DNA from 2 places in the Streptomyces sp. NBC_01381 genome. Region 2 is predicted to be linked to the other one. Evidence: predicted binding sites of a transcription regulator. Region 2 holds the regulator's gene; the other holds the start of a gene.
The links. The regulator HrcA, encoded in region 2, represses chaperone genes, less so after heat shock. The targets are predictions, from matches to a motif close to TTNGCACTCNGNNNNNCNGAGTGCNAA.
Positions count from the first base shown of each region.

Region 1: the regulator HrcA is predicted to act here: its motif matches at 1,663-1,689, upstream of groL (chaperonin GroEL).

Region 1 covers NZ_JAPEPI010000001.1:1,193,768-1,197,178, reverse strand. The annotation lists gene groL (chaperonin GroEL) at 1-1,534, opposite strand, end outside; gene OG453_RS05805 (cold-shock protein) at 1,820-2,023, opposite strand; gene OG453_RS05800 (MoaD/ThiS family protein) at 2,448-2,723, opposite strand; gene thrC (threonine synthase) at 2,836-3,411, opposite strand, start outside.
Region 2 covers NZ_JAPEPI010000001.1:2,441,828-2,445,238, reverse strand. The annotation lists gene OG453_RS11540 (nitronate monooxygenase) at 1-213, opposite strand, end outside; gene dnaJ (molecular chaperone DnaJ) at 379-1,515, opposite strand; gene hrcA (heat-inducible transcriptional repressor HrcA) at 1,516-2,532, opposite strand; gene OG453_RS11525 (MBL fold metallo-hydrolase) at 2,746-3,411, shown strand, end outside.

The sequences.
Region 1 (3,411 bases), 1.2 Mb from region 2:
GGAACAGCGCGGCGATGGAGGCGGCGTTCTGCAGGGCAGAGCGCGTCACCTTCGCCGGGTCGAGGATGCCCTCGGCGATCATGTCGACGTACTCACCGGTCGCGGCGTTCAGGCCGTGGCCGACGGTCAGGTTGCGCACCTTCTCGACGACGACGCCACCCTCAAGGCCGGCGTTGACGGCGATCTGCTTCAGCGGGGCCTCGAGGGCCAGCTTCACAGCGGCGGCACCGGTGGCCTCGTCACCCTCGAGCTCAAGCTTCTCGAAGACGGCGGCGGCCTGGATGAGGGCCACGCCACCACCGGCGACGATGCCCTCTTCGACGGCGGCCTTCGCGTTGCGAACGGCGTCCTCGATGCGGTGCTTGCGCTCCTTGAGCTCGACCTCGGTCGCGGCACCGGCCTTGATGACCGCAACACCGCCGGCGAGCTTCGCCAGGCGCTCCTGCAGCTTCTCGCGGTCGTAGTCGCTGTCCGAGTTCTCGATCTCGGCGCGGATCTGGTTGACGCGACCCTGGACCTGGTCGCTCTCACCGGAGCCGTCGACGATCGTGGTCTCGTCCTTGGTGATGACGACCTTGCGGGCGCGGCCGAGCAGGTCGAGACCGGCGTTCTCCAGCTTGAGGCCGACCTCCTCGGAGATGACGGTGCCACCGGTGAGGATGGCGATGTCGCCGAGCATGGCCTTGCGGCGGTCACCGAAGCCCGGGGCCTTGACGGCGACGGACTTGAAGGTGCCACGGATCTTGTTGACGACCAGGGTCGACAGGGCCTCGCCCTCGACGTCCTCGGCGATGATCAGCAGCGGCTTGCCCGACTGCATGACCTTCTCCAGGAGCGGGAGCAGGTCCTTCACGTTGGAGATCTTGGAGTTGACGATCAGGATGTACGGGTCATCCAGGGCCGCCTCCATGCGCTCCATGTCGGTCGCGAAGTACGCCGAGATGTAGCCCTTGTCGAAGCGCATGCCCTCGGTGAGCTCAAGCTCGAGCCCGAAGGTCTGCGACTCCTCGACGGTGATGACGCCTTCCTTGCCGACCTTGTCCATCGCCTCGGCGATGAGCTCGCCGATCTGGGTGTCGGCGGCGGAGATGGAGGCCGTCGAAGCAATCTGCTCCTTGGTCTCGACATCCTTCGCCTGCTCGAGCAGGGCGCCCGAGACGGCCTCGACGGCCTTCTCGATGCCGCGCTTGAGGGCCATCGGGTTGGCACCGGCGGCCACGTTGCGCAGACCCTCGCGCACCAGGGCCTGGGCCAGGACGGTCGCGGTCGTCGTGCCGTCACCGGCGACGTCGTCCGTCTTCTTCGCGACCTCCTTGACCAGCTCGGCGCCGATCTTCTCGTACGGGTCCTCGAGCTCGATCTCCTTGGCGATGGAGACACCATCGTTGGTGATCGTGGGGGCGCCCCACTTCTTCTCGAGGACGACGTTGCGACCCTTGGGGCCCAGGGTCACCTTGACGGCGTCGGCGAGCTGGTTCATGCCGCGCTCGAGGCCGCGCCGTGCCTCCTCGTCGAACGCGATGATCTTGGCCATGTGAAGTGGTCCTCCCGGACGGGGTGGAAATGCAAACGGACCGTGCCCGCGCCCGCGACGGACGGCCTGCGCGCCGTGTGGTTCCTTGCCCCACCCGGCCTGCGGACCTCGCTGACCCGATCCAAGTTCTGTCACTCTCACTGGGAGAGTGCTAAGCCAATGATTAGCACTCGCCCCCTACGAGTGCAAGCGCCCCTGGCGGATCCCAGACGTACGAGGGGCCCGTACCCCTGTCGGGATACGGGCCCCTCGCCGTGAGTGCGTCGGTGGCCGATCGCGCCGAGATCAGACGGCGAGCTTGACCATGTCCGCCTGCGGACCCTTCTGGCCCTGCGAGATCTCGAACTCGACTCGCTGACCTTCTTCAAGGGTGCGGTAGCCGTCCATCTGGATCGCGCTGTAGTGGACGAAAACATCCGCACCACCGTCGACCGCGATGAAGCCGTACCCCTTCTCCGCGTTGAACCACTTGACGGTGCCCTGAGCCATGCCTAACTCCCCTATTACTGGCCCTTGCACGGGCCCGCACTTCGCGGACCCGGGTCAGACCTCACCCCCCCAATGGGATGTGGAGGTGTGCGCCGGAACGCGTCGACCGCGGCTGAATGTATCTGTCCAACTGCCGTCTGCAACAGGTCAATCGGACGAGAATTCCGGGCACGCCCGATCGGAAATATGCGGAGAATTTGCCGGAGTTCAGGGCAAGTCGGGCCAGACAAATGCCGCGATCGGCTCAAATGGGCAGTGCACTTTGGCTACTTCTTATCGGCTCCGGACCGACTTCGTATATGCGCTCGGCACAAACGGAGAAGCTCGTTTCCCAACTGTACCGCGCTCAACCACATGGAATTGCCCCCTCCACTTCTCTCGCGGAGGGGGCAATTGAGATAACACAGGGTGGTTGCGTAAAGGATCAGCCGCCGGCGACGGCAGGAATGATCGAGACACCCGCGCCGTCCGGAGTGGCCGTCTCCAGACCCTGCTCGAAACGGACGTCGTCGTCGTTGACGTACACGTTCACGAAGCGGCGCAGCTTGCCCTGGTCGTCCAGGACGCGGGCGGCGATACCGGCGTGCTTCTTCTCCAGGTCGGCGATGACCTCGGAGAGGTTCGCCCCCTCGGCGGCGACCTCGGCCTGACCGCCGGTGTAGGTGCGAAGAATGGTGGGGATGCGGACGTTGACGCTCATGGGGTTCACCTCAGAGATACGGGGAGGGAGCGCCCCTGAAAGGGGCGCGGGGAACTGCGCGAGGACGGACCACGACCAGCCGGTCGGCGACGGCGGTCAGCCCCTACGGCGACTAGCCTGCAAGCCCCGCGGCGCGGAACGCGTCAAGACTGGGCCGGATGGTCGCAGTCGCCTGCGAGGTCTCAGCGACGGCGTCAAGCGTCTTCAGGCCGTCCCCGGTGTTCAGCACGACCGTGGTGAGGGACGGATCGATGAGGCCAGCCTCGACCAGCTTCTTCGTGACGCCGACCGTCACCCCACCCGCGGTCTCCGCGAAGATGCCTTCCGTCCGCGCGAGCAACTTGATCGCATCGACGACCTGCTCGTCGTTGACGTCCTCCACCGCCCCGCCCGTGCGACGCGCGATGTCCAGCACGTACGGCCCGTCGGCCGGGTTGCCGATGGCCAGCGACTTGGCGATGGTGTTCGGCTTCTGGGGACGTACGACGTCATGCCCCGCCTTGAAGGCGGCCGACACCGGCGAGCACCCCTCCGCCTGCGCGCCAAAGATCTTGTACGGCTTGTCCTCAACGAGGCCAAGCCGGATCAGCTCCTTCAGACCCTTGTCGATCTTCGTGAGCTGCGAGCCCGACGCGATCGGGATGACCAGCTGGTCCGGAAGGACCCACCCCAGCTGCTCACAGATCTC
Region 2 (3,411 bases):
CATGAAGAGATTCACGCCGAAGGGCTGGGCGGTGAGCCCCCGCAGCTGTTTGATCTCCTGGTACATCCCGTCGGCCGTTTTGTACCCGGCGGCGAGGAAGCCGAGCCCCCCGGCCTCGGACACGGCGGCGGCGAGCTGCGGACAGGAAGCACCGCCCGCCATGGGGGCCTGCACGATCGGGTAGCGGCAGAGATCGGTCAGCGCGGTGGACATGAACGCATCGTGCCATGCCCTGGGCGGGCGGCCGAATCGCCCCTTCCGTTAGCTGTAGCGCCCCGAAAGGGGCGCGGGGAACTGCGCGAGCAACCAAGAACGACCCGCAGACGACAAAGTGCCCCCGGCAGGGAGCAATCCACTGCCGGGGGCAAAAGCAAGGCGCTACCGCCCGTTGAACGCATCCTTCAAGCGCGAGAACAACCCCTGCTGCCCAGGCTGGAATTGGCCGGTAGGCCGCTCCTCGCCCCGGAGCTGCGAAAGCTCCCTCAGCACCCGCTCCTGCTCCGCGTCCAGCTTCGTCGGCGTGAGCACCTCGACGTGGACGATCAGATCGCCACGGCCCCCGCCCCGCAGATGCGTTACGCCACGCCCGTGCAGCGGGACGGACTGCCCCGACTGCGTACCGGGCCGGATGTCGATCTCCTCGAGCCCGTCAAGCGTCTCCAGCGGCACCTTCGTGCCCAGCGCCGCCGCCGTCATCGGGATCGTCACCGTGCAGTGCAGATCGTCGCCGCGCCGCTGGAACACGGCGTGCGGCAGCTCGTGGATCTCGACGTACAGGTCACCGGCGGGACCGCCGCCGGGGCCGACCTCGCCCTCGCCCGCGAGCTGGATCCGCGTGCCGTTGTCGACACCCGCGGGGATCTTCACGGTGAGCGTCCGCCGCGACCGGATGCGGCCGTCACCGGCGCACTCGGGGCACGGCGTGGGCACGACCGTGCCGAAGCCCTGACACTGCGGGCAGGGCCGCGAGGTCATGACCTGGCCGAGGAAGGACCGCGTGACCTGCGACACCTCACCGCGACCGCGGCACATGTCACACGTCTGGGCGGAGGTGCCGGGAGCGGCACCCTCCCCACTACAGGTCGTACAGACGACAGCCGTGTCGACCTGAATGTCCTTGGTGGTCCCGAAGGCGGCCTCGTCGAGGTCGATCTCCAGACGGATCATGGCGTCCTGGCCACGGCGCGTGCGCGAGCGCGGTCCGCGCTGCGACGCCGTACCGAAGAAGGCATCCATGATGTCCGAGAAGTTCCCGAACCCGCCCTGCCCGAAGCCGCCGGCACCGCCGCCGCCCGCCTGGGACAGCGGGTCGCCGCCGAGGTCGTAGACCTGCTTCTTCTGCGGGTCCGACAACACCTCGTACGCGGCGTTGATCTCCTTGAAGCGCTCCTGAGTCTTCGGATCCGGATTCACATCCGGGTGAAGCTCACGCGCCAGCCTCCGGAAGGCCTTCTTGATCTCGTCCTGGGAAGCGTCGCGGCGCACGCCTAGTACGGCGTAGTAGTCCGTGGCCACTTACGACTCCGCCAGGATCTGTCCGACGTAACGTGCCACTGCGCGTACTGCTCCCATCGTTCCCGGATAGTCCATGCGTGTCGGTCCGACCACGCCGAGTTTGGCTACTGCCTCGCTGCCCGAACCGTAGCCGACCGAGACCACGGACGTGGAGCTGAGTCCCTCATGGGCGTTCTCATGACCGATCCGTACGGTCATGCCCGAATCCGTGGCCTCGCCAAGCAACTTGAGGAGTACGACCTGCTCCTCGAGGGCCTCGAGGACGGGCCGGATGGTGAGGGGAAAGTCATGTCCGAAGCGGGTGAGATTGGCCGTTCCGCCGATCATCAGCCGCTCCTCGGTCTCCTCGACGAGGGTTTCGAGAAGCGTGGAGAGCACCGTGGCCACCGTGCCCCGGTCCTCCGCGTCGAAGGAGTCCGTCATGTCCTGCACCAGCTGCGGCACGTCCGCGAAGCGACGGCCCGCGACCCGGCTGTTGAGCCGCGCCCGCAGGTCGGCGAGCGAGGTCTCGCCGAACGGCGCCGGACAGTCGATCATGCGCTGCTCGACCCGTCCGGTGTCCGTGATCAGTACGAGCATCAGGCGGGCCGGGGCCAGCGAGAGCAGCTCCACGTGCCGGACGGTCGAGCGGGTCAGGGACGGGTACTGCACGACGGCGACCTGCCGGGTCAGCTGCGCGAGCAGACGCACCGTACGAGCGACCACGTCATCGAGGTCGACGGCACCGTCGAGGAAGTTCTGGATGGCCCTGCGCTCGGGCGCCGCCATCGGCTTGACGCCGGCGAGCCGGTCGACGAAGAGGCGGTACCCCTTGTCGGTCGGGATGCGCCCCGCGCTCGTATGAGGCTGGGCGATGAACCCTTCCTCCTCCAGCGCCGCCATGTCGTTGCGGACCGTCGCCGGGGAGACGCCGAGGCTGTGCCGTTCGGTGAGGGCCTTGGAGCCGACGGGCTCCTCCGTCCCCACATAGTCGTGGACGATGGCGCGCAGCACCTCGAGCCTGCGTTCACTGAGCATCCGCGCACACCTCCACCGATTCGTCCACCGCTTCGCCCTGACATTTGTCTGCCCTGAGCCCCTGCCTGGCACTCCCCTCGGGCGAGTGCCAGTCCTCACCGCGCCCAGTGTACGGCCGACGGGTACGGGCCCGGCAAGGGCCGGACCTCGCGGTTCGGAACAGCGGGCGAGGCAGCGGCTGCCAACCGGTCCGCCGGGGGCTAGCGTCGGCTTATGGACGTGGCGCTGGCATGGGACGAGGCGGGTTGGGAGCGGCTTGCGCCGCATGTCGGGCGGCGGCGCCTTCCGGTGTGGGACTGCACGGCGGGGCTCGTCGTCGGCGGCGAATCCGCCCTCATGATCGAGGCGGGCGCGACGCTGCGGGAGGGCGCGGAGCTGCGGACCCAGGCCCGCACCATCCTGGGCGGCGGCCGCCGGGTCACCCATCTCGCCCTGACCCACCCGCACTTCGACCATGTGCTCGGGGCGGCGGCGTTCGCGGGGGTTGAGCTGTACGGCGCGGTGGGCCTGGACTCGCTCCTCGCCAAGGGCCGCGACGAGCTGCGGGACTCAGCGGTACGGCACGGTGTCCCGCTGGATGCCGCAGCCGAGGCGGCCGATCTCCTCGTCCACCCGCATCACTTGGTGTGCGGGGAGTGGACGCTCGACCTGGGCGGCGGGGTGCAGGTGCTGCTCGCGAACGTCGGCCCCGGCCACTCGGGCCACGACCTGGCGGTCCTCGTCCCCGGCACGGAAGCGTCCCCCGAGATCGTCTTCTGCGGCGATCTGGTGGAGGAGTCGGGCGAACCGCAGGCGGGTTCCGACGCGGTCCCCAAGCACTGGCCGGCGGCGCTCGACCGGCTCCTCGACCTGGGCGGGGAGGACGCGTTGTACGTCCCC